4 regions of the Dysgonomonas sp. GY617 genome follow, and region 3 is predicted to be linked to each of the others. Evidence: riboswitches for the same ligand, from Rfam matches in the RefSeq annotation. Region 3 holds a riboswitch; each other region holds the start of a gene.
What was found. Region 3 has a riboswitch for cobalamin ahead of IR022_RS00775 (threonine/serine exporter ThrE family protein). Riboswitches for the same ligand answer to the same signal wherever they lie in the genome.
Positions count from the first base shown of each region.

Region 1 (3,873 bases), 630 kb from region 3:
CGTTGAGCTTTTGCATCTAAATAACTGTATCCGCCACCAATTTTTATGTTCATTGGTAAATCGGCATCAAAAGTAACATCAACCCCATAGGTACGTGCTTTCGCTAAATTAACATACTGCATGGTTTCTTCTACCAACTGCATTTTATCTTCAACTGAAGTTGGAATTGTTTGAAGGGAGATCATGTCTCGAATACTATTGTGAAAGCCTGTTATGCTTGCTTTAAATTTAGGTAAGTGGTATTCAATGCTTGTAGCATAGTAATTCGATTTTTGAGGTTTTAGATCCCTATTACCATAATAAGCCTTATACTTACTCATAATTGTAGCATAATATTGGTAGTATAACTCTTTTATAGTCGGAGCTTTAAAGCCATTGGAATAGGTGGCACGCAGATTGAAGTCTCCTAATTTATACATTGCCGAAATTTTGGGCGTTAGGGTCTGTCCAAAATCTTTATTATAATCTAGTCTTAAACCTGCTGTTATGTTGAACTGATCTGTTATATTCCATTCATCTTGCACGTAAGGAGATAAAGCGTAAGTAGAAGACCTATCTCCCTGCAATCTACGAGGCGACACTAGCTCGTCCCACATATACTCTAAACCTGCACTTAGCGTATTCTTTTTACCTAAATAAAAGACACCTTTTGAGTTGCTTAACCATCGGCGTTGAGATGTTTGAAGAATACGGTCATCGGGATAGTAAACGATCCTATTTCCGTTTTCATCAAAATAGTCGGTATATTCACGGTTTGTATAATCATAGTAATAGTCATAACGATCATAAGATAAATCGAATGAAAGAAAATTCTTTCCTGTAAGATTGTATTTTGCTCCTGTTGCGTAGGTCTGATTACGATAATAAAAATCATTTAATCTCCATAATGGAATCCCTGTCGGGCGATAAGTCCATTTTTCATGAAATGAGGCATCTGCTGTTAAGATTAAGTTTTTATTTACTTGATAAGATAAATTCTGTGACAGCGTATAGTTAGTCGATCTGTTTACTGTCTTGGTAACACTGTTATTGTATAATGTATTTCGATGCCATTCTTGGGTAGTATTTCTCCATCCGTCTGTATGATTAAAGATGAATGAGCTTGTTGAATTCCATTTACCATGGTTGAAACTAAAGCTGTTTCCTTGGTCTATATCCCCGTATTCTCCAATTCGGGTTGTATTGGATGCACTGAATTTATCTTTGTTTTTCTTTGATATGAAATTGATAACACCTCCAATTGCATCCGAACCATATAGAGAAGATACTGCACCTTTTACAATTTCAATTCGATCAATATTATGCATATTGATTCGGCTTAAATCGTTCTGACCACCAACGTCGCCATTTATCCGTTTACCGTCGATAAGAATTAGGATGTAATCGTTTTTCAATCCGTTTAATTGAAGGTTACTTCCCATGTCGTTCCGATTGAAAGTGAGAGAAGAAGATAATCCACCTAATACATCTTCTATGTCCCGACCCGCATACTCTTTTAATGCAGCACCCTTAATCACTTCAGTCTGCACAGGGGCATCCTTAAGATAGTGCTCAGTTCCTGTTCCTGTAACTACTATCTCATTCATTGAGGTGGGTTTGCTCTTCAAGGTCAAATTGACAAGAACTGAAGTATCTTTGATTGTTATAGTGCTTTCTGCAGGATTATAGCCAATGTAAGATGCAATTAGAGTGTAAGTATTGGGCGATAGATGGTTGATTGCATAATTACCGTCTTTATCAGTAGATACACTGATGTTGGTATTATGGAGATGGATGGTTGCACCAATGAGTGCTTCCTTATTCGAAAAGTCAGTGATAGACCCTTTGATCGAGAATTTTTGTGCATACAGCAAGTGACAACTTATTAAGAGCGTCACTAGGGTTAATAATGTACGATGGCTCATATTTTGTTTTATTTTAGTCAAATAAAATAAAACATCGAGTTTCCTTTACGCAGCTTATTACTGCTAAATAAAATAGTGATAAATACCTTTTTGCGAGTATCATACACAGCTTTCTATTCCTGGAAGCTTGGTGTTTATTATGATCTAGCAGGTCTTCTGGCTATCCTCTGGTCAAAAACCTTCCCATATCTATCCGATACAGTGGTTATAGAAATTTTGACCAACATAATGAGGAATTACAGCTGCAGGTACAGCCCCGGATTTTCACCGGGTTCCCTTTCATTAAAGTATAAGAAATACTTCAATTACTAAATCAGCGTCAAAGGTATAAAATATATTTATATAAGATAATAATTATTTATTTGATAATTTGTAGGTCGTATTATTTCTAATTGTTACTAATTATAGTAATCTTATTTAAGGGGATAGTAGATTCTCTGAAAATGACATTAGGCTTAAAATAATATCAAGGTATGCGATTTATCTCTTTTTCTTATCTGTTTTAGTACTTATATCTGTATTCGGAGGGTGTCATATTTGTATGTTTTTTGAAGAACCGACAAAAGAGTGATGGCTCAGTAAAGTGCAATGCATCGGTGATCTCCGTGATTGACAAATTTGAAGTCTTTAATATTGATTTTGCTTGTGCTATGATAGCTTCATTTATCCAGCTAAGAATAGATCTTCCTGTATGTTTACGTATCATGGTTGTGAGATATTTGGTCGTTAAATGCATTTCGCTTGCATAGAAAGAAACGCTTCTTTGTTCTTTGTGATATTTATATAATAAATCAAAAAATTGAAGGGTTAGTTCTTTACCTCTTGTATGTTTATTGTTTTGCTCTGGATTGTCATTGTATAGATCTTTTATATCAGTAAGAAGAGCAAGTAATAGATATTTAAGTATATCTAATTTGCTTTTACTATGTTCTCTGTAATAATGCATCGAAATATTATTATGGTGTTTTCTAAATATATCAAAGTGACTATCACTTAATTTTATACATGGCATTTGACGTATTTCCTGAAAAAGAACAAAGTCATTGGATAAAGAATCTCTGGAGACTAAGTCTAAAGAGAAGAAGATAGTATCTATATGCAAGTCATCTGAAACGGTTATAGGTTCCATCATGGAGTGGGGTAATACCACCATCAAAGTACCGGGTTTTAGTTCTCTTTTTTGGAAATTTATCTTCAATTCTGCACTACCTTCCACACAAATTGCACAAATGAATCCACTAACAGAATGTGGATAATTTGTCAATCCCTTCCTTACTGAATCATCTGTCTTATTTACAACTATCCCCTCTATATCAAGTAGACCTATTTCTTTTGATACATAAGATATGTCATAGTTTTCTATCTCAGTTATACCTTCCATTTGACTATGTAAATTTACTGTAAAGAAGATGTTTATATTTCAATAAAACAAACCTATTGAACATTTATTGTTCTTTTCGGATAATATTCACCGAGACAATAACCCATTACTTTGCAGTAGTTCTTTTTCAAATAAGAGTATAAACTAAAAATATTGAAGTATGAAAACAAAAATGACAATTCCAGCACCTTTATCATTCAGAGAACGCGATCGTCGTTGGGAGATAGCACGCACAATAATGAGAAATAATGAGCTAGATACACTTATTATTTACGGAGATAGAGAATCTGCTGCACCCGCACCATTTTGTATCGATCATTATTTTACAAATGATAGACTAGGTTCTGTAGTGATTTTTCACAAAGAGGCAAAGCCGGTTGTTATAACTTTTGCTCCTATGATGGTTGCCGACCATATGCAGGCATCTATGCGTGGAGATCAACAATGGATTGAGCCCGAACAAATATATGTTGGAAAGACAGGTGCAAACATTGGAAATATGCTCAAGGAAATAGGTTTACCTGATAGACCAAAGATTGGAATCATTGGACTAGAGCCATATCCTCCATTTTATTTCGATGGAGCATT
Region 1 covers NZ_JADCLR010000001.1:848,135-852,007, forward strand. The annotation lists gene IR022_RS03560 (TonB-dependent receptor) at 1-1,904, opposite strand, end outside; cobalamin riboswitch at 2,033-2,232, opposite strand; gene IR022_RS03565 (helix-turn-helix domain-containing protein) at 2,407-3,285, opposite strand; gene IR022_RS03570 (M24 family metallopeptidase) at 3,446-3,873, shown strand, end outside.
Region 1: another riboswitch for cobalamin. It lies ahead of IR022_RS03560 (TonB-dependent receptor); the one in region 3 lies ahead of IR022_RS00775 (threonine/serine exporter ThrE family protein).

Region 2 (3,873 bases), on a different contig from region 3:
GCTCATTTTTCAACAATACTTTTAATTACTATGGTAATCCATATGTATTTAGTAATATATTAGGCGAAAATGCTTCTTTTCATGAAGGACTTATGAAGCATAACCAAGGAGTAAATGTTATTGAGGCTGAAACAGGAATTACATCAACTGAACATAGCGATGCAATGTATTATTCTGCAAATGTAAAATACAACAACTTCACATCTAAATATGGCTATGATACAAACTATGATGGTGTATCAGGAAGCATATTCGATGCGATGGTCAATATTGCAGCACCAGTTCAAACAGATCATAAAGCAGGAGTTGAAGGAGGTGTTTTCTTTCAATCGTTTAGCAATATCGACTTTTTGCCTTTGTTAGACACAGATCCGTTTCATAATCTGACTATATTCAAAGCCAGACCATATTATAGTATTGATGGCGGAGACTTCAAACTATCACTCGGGGTCAATATTAATTGGGCTTCAGATATAGAGAACAAATTTGTAGCTGCTCCCTCCATCAAAACATCTTGGAACTTCAACGAGAAGAGTTTATTGTACTTTAATGTAGGTGGTGGTATTAACGACAATAACTTTGTAGAAATAAATCGAGAGAATAGATATATAAATCCTATATCTCGTGTATTTATTTCTCAAACATTATATGATGCTCAGATTGGAGTTAGATCGGGAATCGTAAGCGGTCTTGAATTTGATATCTTCGGAGGATATAAATATACTAAAGACGATCATTTATTTGTACCATACGATGCTGCATCATGGGGTAATGTTTCAGATATGTTGTATGCTAATCTGGGCGAAGGTCATTTCGGTGGAGCATTAAAAACTAAGTTAATCCCTTATACCGATCTTTCGTTGAAAGCAACTACACATTTTTACAACCTCAGCAAATATACTTTAACAGATAATGCACCTGAAAAGAAAGAAGCTTGGGGATTACCATCTTTAACTTTCGACTTTAATGCAGATTTTTCATTCATTGATAATCTTACACTATCAGTTAATTATATATTCGAAGGTGGACGCAAAATGTATGTAAACGAAGCTTCTTCCAAAATGGATAACATTAACGAACTGAATATTAAAGGAACTTATAATATATTAGATTGGTTATCATTCTTTGTAAGAGCAAACAACGTAATGAATCAAAAATACGAAAGACAATACGGTTATACCAATCAAGGCATTAATGCTCTTGGAGGTATAAGCCTAAAATTCTAAGAATAAATCTCATAACAGACCAACGCCCATATCTACGATTGTAGGTATGGGCGTTCTCTATTGACAGAGAATAGGAAAAAAAGGATCAATTCTAAGAAAAAAAAGAGATTTTGGTTATACCCCTATCAAGTCTTTATGCCGTTCTTTGCACTTAAGAACGAGGTTTTTCATACACATACATATAACGAATATCAATTACTAACAGTAAGTCTAAAAAAAGTGCCAGGAAAACACAATCCATAATATCTCAATTTAATATAGGACTCTCCTTCTCCTATAGGCACATTCTTGGAACAAAAAATCTTTCCTTCATTAAGGGAAGATTTTTTTGTTTCTGAGTGTAGCATCAATCATACATTTTATTATCTTTACACTGATTTTGGTGTTATTCTATCACAATCGCAGATAGAGTAATGAAAAGGGAATCCGGTGTAAATCTGGAACAGACCCGCTGCTGTAAGCTTCATTAAGAGTTTCTAAACAATACTCTAGCCACTGTCCGAATAGTAAGCAAAAACAGTAAACAACAAACTTGTTGATAACTGAGACCTGATAAATGCTGACTAAAAAGATGGGAAGGATGTTTAGAAATGAAGTAAGTCAGAAGACCTGCCAAAAAACACGAGCAAGAAACTCTCGGGAAATAGAGTTGATGCGACATATCATTACAACAATGATAGAAACTAAAAAAGACAAAGATGCTTTAGAAAAAAGCTATCAACAAAGACATGATCAGATCTTTCAAATAATCTGACCATAGAGAAAAACTTGTAGAAACATTAAATACAAAGGATGGATAAAATATGCCCTTGCTGTTCAATAAACTTTACCTGTAGAGTAGATAAAATTGAATTGTGTAATTGTTCAAGAATCAACCTAGCAGAGGGTGTCAGACAATACATTAAGACAACTTATGGAAACTGTTTATGCTTTGATTGTCTTAAAGATCTAAATGATCAATTTGTAAAATCACACGAAGAAAAGGCAAAGAATAAAGCAATCAGTAAGTAAACCAAAATAAGTCTTTTATCAATTCTTCTAATACAAGTAAAATGATTAAATTTGAAATTAGATTTTTGTTGAAGGAAATATCAAAACAGGATTATCAAAATAGATTCTAATAACTAAAATTATAAACAAAACCGAATAAACAATGCTAAACGAATTTACAATCAGTCGAGGAAAAGCGATGATTAACTTCTCGCTGAAATATTGTGATAACCGTCAGAAACTTTTGAATAGTTATGGTTTCAAGAAAGTAATCGACTCATTTATTCAAGTATTAAAGAAAGACAATGTCATTATATATGACTATTATATCAAGTACTTTAATAATAACGATGACGAATTTGCTCAATCACTTGTACAAGTATTCAAGTTCCTTACAGTTTGTGACGAGAACGAAATAGTAAGAGTAGACAACAGATATTCGGTTTGCTTTGCTGACAAAGACCTTTTCATTGAACTTATCGAACTATTATATTCATATTGGAGACGCTTAGACCGTATTTCGGTTGTTCGCAACTCAAGCCTTGGAGAAGGTTTGCAAGATGTTAGATTTACTCAGGCAAACTCTCAATTCAACGATCTAATTCTTGCGACTTATCGCCGCATCGAAGAGACCGTTATGGGATTTCAACACAGAGTATATCGCCAGTTAATTGCAGGTGCTAATGCTGGACTTATTCTTAATGACGAAGTATCATGGAATTGCCCAATCGAATACAAGGGACTATCAGCAGTACCATTTATAAGCACTGTGATATTTCAACCTCCATTGATTACATATACTAAAAGAAATACTCGTGACGGAATATTCCACGAACATTCTTCGAACCCCATAGCAAACATTTCTTTGAATGATGACGAATGGTTTGTATTCCCTGCTTGGGTAGGTAATATGCTTACTTTCGTTTATTTCCACAAAGACTTTATCGATCATGGCTTAGGTTTGTCTAATCTATTCGAATTGGCAACACCAAGCAGCTATATTGGTAAAAAGCCCGATATGATCTACGTATTCGGTTATGCTGATGGGCATGAAGAAAAACGTACGTTCTATTATAAAGACAAACAAAATGACATTCTTATTGGATATGCAAACTATTGCGACGATATCGACTATTTTGGCTATATGAAAAAAATGCTCCTAACTCTTCACAATGTGAAACAAATGGAGTTGGGTCGTTTACCAATACATGGAGCGATGGTAAACATTGCACTGAAAAACGGAAAAGAATCAAACATTATCATCATGGGTGATAGTGGTGCAGGAAAATCTGAGAGTTTGGAAGCATTCCGTAACCTGAATGAAAAATATATCAGACACATGCGTATCATTTTCGATGATATGGGTTATTTGAACATAGAAGCTGATGGTTCGGTTAAAGGGTATGGTACTGAAATAGGAGCATTTGTTCGTGTAGATGACTTAGATCCTTCGTATGCTTACCAACAATTAGACCGAGGAATATATACCAATCCCGATAAGGTGAATGCTCGTGTAACTATTCCTGTTTCAACCTACGAAGTTATTTCTAAAGGATATAAAGTAGATTATATGCTTTATGCCAACAATTATACTGAAACCGATCAGAAAATTAAATTCATGGATAACCTTGATCAGGCTATTCAAGTATTTGAGGAT
Region 2 covers NZ_JADCLR010000014.1:7,240-11,112, forward strand. The annotation lists gene IR022_RS08755 (hypothetical protein) at 1-1,226, shown strand, start outside; cobalamin riboswitch at 1,590-1,858, shown strand; gene IR022_RS08760 (cysteine-rich CWC family protein) at 2,019-2,237, shown strand; gene IR022_RS08765 (phosphoenolpyruvate carboxykinase) at 2,380-3,873, shown strand, end outside.
Region 2: another riboswitch for cobalamin. It lies ahead of IR022_RS08760 (cysteine-rich CWC family protein); the one in region 3 lies ahead of IR022_RS00775 (threonine/serine exporter ThrE family protein).

Region 3 (3,873 bases):
TATGTTTAAGAAATATTCAAGTATTGATAATTAATTTTTCTCTTTTTATTTGTTAATCCACAAACAACATATTCACATATCTATCGATTATAAAATAAATCTATCACAATATTCATCAAAAAATCGAAGAAGAGTCTTTTTAGACATAAGCATCACGCAATTAGACATATCTACAATATGCCAATTTCTTTTTTCTGCTTATTATTAACCTCCTATCAATTTAATCCTTTATATTTGTAATACTAATTTTATTATCACACAGTGTTAATCTCAACCGACTTCGATCTGTAACACAAGGTCTAAACTTATAATAATATGAAAAACTTAATTTACCTGATACTTATTAGCTTGTTCGCCTCGTCATGCTCTGACTCTGACAAAATCTTAGATGATGATGACTCTAAATCGCCAAACCCACTAGTAAAAATACAAGTAAAAGCTAAACAGCAAACCGGAAATATTTTTGAGCTAATACAGTTTGATATATATTCCGAAAGTAGCTTTACACTATTGGACATATATGATTCATACGACTCTTTGGTATGGACTGTTCCTGAGGTTGGCCGCTTTCATCTTTTTACTGATCACTCATTTACATGGCGATGGTCTCAAAACTTCTTTCTTCCATCCAAATACAAATCCATTCTATTAGGATATAAGGATAATAAGATTATACAGGCAGATACTACTTATATTGACATTCTCGATGATAAAGATTTTTTAGGCCTCAATTGGAAAGATATAACCGAATCTGCTCCACATAGCACAGGATACGCAAATGTTCTATCTGACGATCATGAGCTAGGTACCTACTATGTCTTCGAAGATAATACTCCATCTATTGACCTATCTTCATTCACTCGCAAAAGCGAAGATGAGAGTGTGTTTGCAAAAAGAAGCGAAAAAATTCTCTTCAACTACATAAGCTCCTTATATACAAAACCAACTTATACAACCAGTACAAATGACCTGCTGACAGAAAAATACAACCAGCTATTCAAACATAAAAAAGAAGGGGCAAAGCCTCTAGCTATCTGGGTTACTGACAAATCAAACATTGTTCTGTATACATTTAAAGAAGATTTTGCCGACTATTATTCCTTTAGAATTCACGCAGAGCCCAAGCATAATTAAAATTGTACGGATCGCTATGATTTGACAAATTCATTTAATATCTTTACCCCAAGTTTTGGTGTCAGTTTCTGTATGCACAGAAATTGATGAAAAGGGAATCAGGTGCAAATCCTGAACAGACCCGCTGCTGTAAGCTCTACAACAGTCTTTGAACAAATCTCACACCACTGTTTCGGATAACGAAACGGGAAGGGGTTCGAAGATAGAGCAAGTCAGAAGACCTGCCAATACTTAACAGATTAATCCTCTCGGGTTTTAGAGGTGCAACGAACAAAAAATGCAATAGCAGTCATCTTATTTTTAGAAAAGAATAATGATTCTATATTGAATAGAATTTGTAGGCTAACTGTGGTTTCGAAAGACTAACACACAGCAACCTTGTCACTATTTTCTAATATATAGCAACTGTTTATTGTTCTCAATAAAACAAATAATTACATAGGTGGAAACAGACAAATTTATTCAGGCTGATCGGTTTGCCAAACTTATACTCGACATGAGCACTCTCCTACTATCGTCGGGCGCTCACTGTGGACGTATCAACCGCAATGTACAACGCTTTGCTGACACATGGCATTTCAGAATCGATCTTTTCATTTCCTTTACAGGCGTTTCGGTAACGGTTGTCGACATGAATAACCCCGAAAACAAAGCAACAAGTAACAGGCAAGCAACTACTCATGGCGTTCATTATGGTATTCTTACCGAAATAAGCCTTCTATCGTGGAAAGCTTACGAAGAAAAGATGTCAATAGATGAGGTTGAGAAGCTACTTTCGGACATCCATTATACTCCGCGACACAATAAATGGACTATACGCCTCGGCATCGGATTTGCTTGTGCGGCTCTATGTATACTTGCCGGCGGCGACTGGATAAATGGTTCTATTGCTTTTGTGGCAGCTACTACGGGATTAATTGTAAGGCAACAAGTTATGGCATGTAAATTTAATGCTATGATTGCCATTCTTTTATCAGCCTTTGTCACCACTATGATTTCGGGAATGGATATGCTCTATCACATCGGACAATCTCCAGAAAAGACAATTGCAACCTCCGTCTTATTTCTTATACCCGGTGTTCCCCTTATCAATTCAGTTATAGACCTCTTCGAGGGATACATTCCTACAGCTTTGGCACGGGGTATGTTTGGAGGCTTCGTTCTCCTCTGCATTGCAGTAGGCATGTCGCTTAGTATCGCATTAATAGGAGTCAATAACTTTTAAGAATTAGAAATATGACCGATTTTATATTTTTGATGTTCAAAGATGCCGCCTTTGCATTTCTTGTAGCTGTGGGCTTTGCCCTCCTCTTCGAAACCCCCAAGCGGGTTCTATATGTTGCTGGTTTATTGGGAGGAATAGGACACTGCATTCGCTTTATCCTCCTTCATTTCGATTTCGGATTAGTATCATCCACTCTTGCCGGATCTATATTTATAGGTATAGCAGGTATATATTGTGCACACAAAGTGCATACACCTCCCGTGGTATTTACAATGCCAGCATGTATAACGATGATTCCCGGATTGTATGCCTATCGCACCATGATGGGATGGATTAAAATTTACACCGATGGGTTGATCACTCAAGAACCTCATATTTTGCAAGAGACAGCGTATAATTTCATTCTTACCTCATCGCTCCTATTCTCGTTAGCAATAGGTATATGTGTAGGCGCTCTATTTTTCAGAAAGAAAAGTACCAAAGAAATTAAACTGGGCAAAACCACCATCATAAAATTCTAACAATATGGATAGTTTTTAATTATAGTATTTTGTATAAAAGCTCTGAGCAGCGATTGTTCGGAGCTTTTTTTTTAAGAGAGATAAATATCAATAGACTCGATGTAACAAGCATTCTGGCAACATTATATTTATAATAAATAATGAACTCTCGTTTTTTTTACTATTTTTGCTTTTGATTTTGGTGGCATTAATCTATTTTACGGACATATGCTGAAAAGAGAATCAGGTGAAATTCCTGAACAGACCCGCTGCTGTAAGCTCTACAACAGTCTTTGAACAAATCTCACACCACTGTTTCGACTAAAGAAATGGGAAGGATGTTCAAAAGACGGAGTAAGTCAGAAGACCTGCCAAAATAAATATACGTTAGATGCTTTCGAGGAGTAAGGCTGAAAACGCAAAACCAGACAGATTACATTTTCATTTAAGGAATTACTTAATTACAGCCGAAACGCTGTATATAATGCTCTTATCGGAGTCTGAAGCGTTTACAACATCTTCAAAATAAGCAAATCGCAATACATATATTACGACAAGCCTGCCTTGTCTCTAAAGATAAAATAATAGGAATGTTCTAAAGATATTCCGCTGTGGTGTTTTAGTATTTGGAAAGCCCTAAGTAGTGATTACTTGGGGCTTTTCGATGTAGAGAATACCAAATTACTGACCAAATAGCTTAAAATTAGTAATACATTTGTAGACTAATTAAAATCACATCTTATGAAAAAAGCATTACTTGTAGCTATAATCGTAATAGTATCTCTATCTGTAAAATCTCAGACAAGTACAATTACAAATTGGAACACCCTAAAACAATCGGGATTCTATGAAAGCAAAGGAGATAATTCAATAAATGCTCCACAAACAAGTGGCTATTGGTTTTGGGGTATAAACTTAGCTCACTCGTCAAATGCTCTTATAACCGATAAGCCATATCACTTTGGAGCCCAATTAGTATTTGAAGCTAACTTTGGAATATACAATCCCAAATTA
Region 3 covers NZ_JADCLR010000001.1:215,497-219,369, reverse strand. The annotation lists gene IR022_RS00780 (hypothetical protein) at 316-1,134, shown strand; cobalamin riboswitch at 1,174-1,378, shown strand; gene IR022_RS00775 (threonine/serine exporter ThrE family protein) at 1,577-2,359, shown strand; gene IR022_RS00770 (threonine/serine exporter family protein) at 2,371-2,880, shown strand; cobalamin riboswitch at 3,043-3,250, shown strand; gene IR022_RS00765 (hypothetical protein) at 3,601-3,873, shown strand, end outside.

Region 4 (3,873 bases), on a different contig from region 3:
AAGGGTAATTTGATATAACTATTCTCGGTTTTTTGATAAATGCCTTCGTAATAATAACTACGGCTCTTTTTATAGTCTTTCCGAATATAGATGACTTCTGCTTGTACTGCCAACCAATCTTTAAAGTTATAACGTAGAGGAATGCCAACCGTAAAGCTATTTTGACCTTCATATTTAGTAAACGAACGATAAAGTGTACTTGTATTTAGGTTATTGCGAACGTATCCACCCGATATCCCCAGTTCTAGTTGTGCCTGCACCTTTGGAGAGATCATACATGCACATAGTAAGAGTATTGCGGAAAACAATTGTTTCTGCTTCATAAGACTAAGATTATTACGATGTTTGAGGAAATAAATATTCAAACAAATCTAAGAATCAAATAGTTTTAGAGAATGTACCTTTTAATATTTCCATCCTAAACAATTAACTTTTAAGAATATAAGAGATACCTAAGTCAAAAGTTCAGGAAAATAGAGGAAGAGTTAGACTAAATGCCAATCAGTAGATAACGATGATGCAAGTTTACAACAATTGCATTGCTATTTCGGCACAAGCTTCGGCATCAGCCAGGGCATTATGATGGTTTGTTAGAATATACCCACAATCTTCTGAAACAGTGTGTAGTTGATGATTGGGTAAGTGACGTAATTGACGACGCGATTCTGCCAAAGTACAGTAAAACTGATAATCAGGATAGTCCATTTGATAAGAGCGAAACACTGCTTTCAGGCAGGCTTCATCAAATCCTTTGTTATGAGCTACAAGAGGCAAACCCTCAATAAGAGGTTCTATTTGTTTCCATACTTCCAAAAACACAGATTCGTTAGCTGTGTCTTCATCTGTCAACCCATGAACAGCAGTATTTCCATAGTTATAATAATTGGGCTCAGGCTGAATAAGACTGTAAAAACGATCTGTAATACTTCCATTTCGCACAACCACAATACCAACACTACACACACTTGAAAGTTCGTGATTAGCTGTTTCAAAATCTATGGCTGCAAAATCTCGTATCATTTAAACCTATAATATATTTATGAGTAAAATTAGGAATAAAATTTCTATCTATTATTAATGAACAAAGAGAATATTTAGTGTATCAAAACACCATCTATTTTACTTTATCTCTCCGTCTCAAGGAGGAAGAATAGTCCATAACATCTTTTAGTATAAGTTTCAAAATGGAGATATAAATCTTGTATTTTCATTAGATTCATTTAGAATTTATTCCGATGAATCTAAAAGATCATTAAAAAAGGAACTCATTTAAAATATTACTTGTTCAAAGAACGTATACAATAGTAGATAGGGTTAATAATTTTCATAAAAAGAGAGCCATGGTAAAGACAATTGCAATAATAACAGATAAAGGTGTTCCGAGTACAGAGATAAAAGAAAATACATTGATAAATGTATTTAAACTCGAAGGTAATAGAGTTTCCGGATATGAAAGTATAAAACTTGATAGTGCAGATACCAATAGCTTTTCGAAGCTATTAAAACTAAAAGAGATTAGTTTGATATATATTGACAATGTCAATAACGAGTTACACAGAATGTTACACAAACTAGGTATAGGGGTTAAATGTAAAGAGGAATGGGAAGGCGATCAGTTTATTGGACAGTTTGTATTTGGTTAATATGATCCTAAATCAAATATTCTTTTGGAGAGTTATATCTAACTAAAACTGTTGTAATAAATAAGCCATACCTAAACCTTATCGTTATATTAAAAGTAGTTATCGTACACTTGAAGAGAAAAACTTAAAATAACAGAGAAACAGACATTAAATATCCTATTTAATGTCTGTTTCTCTGTTATTGGTAATTGAAAATTTTTAGTAGTACAAGTGAAGAAAGTACTAATCAAATCAATATAAGCGTCATCTGTATGAGAACATACGTAAATAAATGATCCAACCATTATTATAACCAGAACTCGATAATAATGTATGTTACTTCTTTGTTATAATGAGCTTTTGCATGAGCAAATAATTATTTATGACAAAAAACAAATAACTCCGATAAAAGTTACTATTTTTGTATACATTTTGGTGTCATTTTCTGTATTCTTAGAAAAATGATGAAAAGGGAATCGGGTGAAAATCTCGAACAGACCCGCTGCTGTAAGCTCTACAAGCATTTTTGAAGAACTCAAAACCACTGTTCATAAAAGAATGGGAAGGAATTTCAAAAATAGAGTAAGTCAGAAGACCTGCCAATGATGATAAAGTTTGATGCTTTCGGGAAATAAAGCAATACAACATCTTACGAATCTAATACTTTTTTATCGGAGACCAGTAGACATTTAACATTTCTACACAGCCATAAAGAAAGTACGTCAATTTCAAAAATAATTTCTGTCAAAATAAAGTTTACATATCTAATCATTAATAAAAAAAATGGAAATATATAAAGATTTTAAAGGTACAAAATGGAAAGAAAAAATTGATATAAACGATTTTATCCTAAAAAATTACACTGAGTATACCGGTGATGAGTCTTTCCTTGAAGGGCCAACAGATGCTACCACCAAATTGTGGGAGAAACTGAGCGAAATGTTTAAGGTCGAAAAAGAAAAAGGCGTTTATGATGCTGAAACTAAAATACCTTCGCAGATTGATGCTTATGAAGCCGGATATATAGATAAAACTCTAGAGAAAATAGTCGGTGTACAGACAGACAAACCTCTCAAAAGAGCTATCTTCCCAAATGGCGGAATCCGCATGGTGCAACAAAGCCTCGAAGAATATGGGTACAAACTAGATCCAATCACATCAGAAATATTTACAAAATACCGTAAAACACATAACGAAGGTGTATTTTCTGCCTATACAGACAGTATTCGTCGTGCAAGAAGTAACGGCTTATTAACGGGTCTGCCTGACGCATATGGTCGAGGACGTATTATTGGTGACTACCGTCGGGTAGCACTTTATGGTGTAGATCGCCTGATTGCTGAAAGAGAGAAACGATACAAAGAGTGCGATCCTGTTGTAATGACTGATGATTTGATTCGTCTTCGCGAAGAGTTGAATTCTCAGATTCAAGCAATGAAAGCACTCAAACGAATGGCTGCTTTTTATGGTTTCGACATTTCAAACCCTGCTGCTAATGCACAAGAGGCTATCCAATGGACATACTTCGGTTACTTAGGAGCAATTAAAGATCAAAATGGTGCTGCAATGAGCTTGGGTCGTGTAACAACTTTCCTTGATATTTATATTGAGCGTGATCTTAAAGCTGGTTTGATTACTGAAAAAGAAGCTCAAGAAATGGTCGACCATTTCGTTATGAAACTGCGCATTGTTCGTTACTTACGTACTAACGAATATAATGAACTGTTCTCTGGTGATCCTGTTTGGGTAACAGAGTCTATTGGAGGAATGACTAACAATGGAGCTTCTATGGTAACTAAAAACAGTTATCGTATGTTGCATACTCTTTATAATTTAGGACCATCACCCGAACCAAACCTCACCATTTTATGGAGTAACAGATTGCCTGAAAGCTGGAAAAAATATTGCGCAAAAGTATCTATTGATACATCTTCTCTTCAATACGAAAATGATGATATTATGCGTCCTCAGTTAGGAGATGATTATGGTATTGCTTGTTGCGTATCACCTATGCGTATAGGTCACCAAATGCAGTTCTTTGGTGCTCGTGCCAATTTACCTAAAGCTTTACTTTATACCATAAATGGGGGTAAAGACGAAAAAACAAAAGCACAGGTATTACCTAAGCATTGGATTGAAAAAGTATCAGGTGACTATTTAGAGTTTGACGAAGTATGGGATAAATTTGACCGTACCCTAGACTGGGTAGCCGAAACTTATGTAAAAGCATTGAATATAATCCATTATATGC
Region 4 covers NZ_JADCLR010000022.1:144,734-148,606, forward strand. The annotation lists gene IR022_RS12950 (porin family protein) at 1-323, opposite strand, end outside; gene IR022_RS12955 (3'-5' exonuclease) at 526-1,017, opposite strand; gene IR022_RS12960 (hypothetical protein) at 1,341-1,643, shown strand; cobalamin riboswitch at 2,039-2,241, shown strand; gene pflB (formate C-acetyltransferase) at 2,406-3,873, shown strand, end outside.
Region 4: another riboswitch for cobalamin. It lies ahead of pflB (formate C-acetyltransferase); the one in region 3 lies ahead of IR022_RS00775 (threonine/serine exporter ThrE family protein).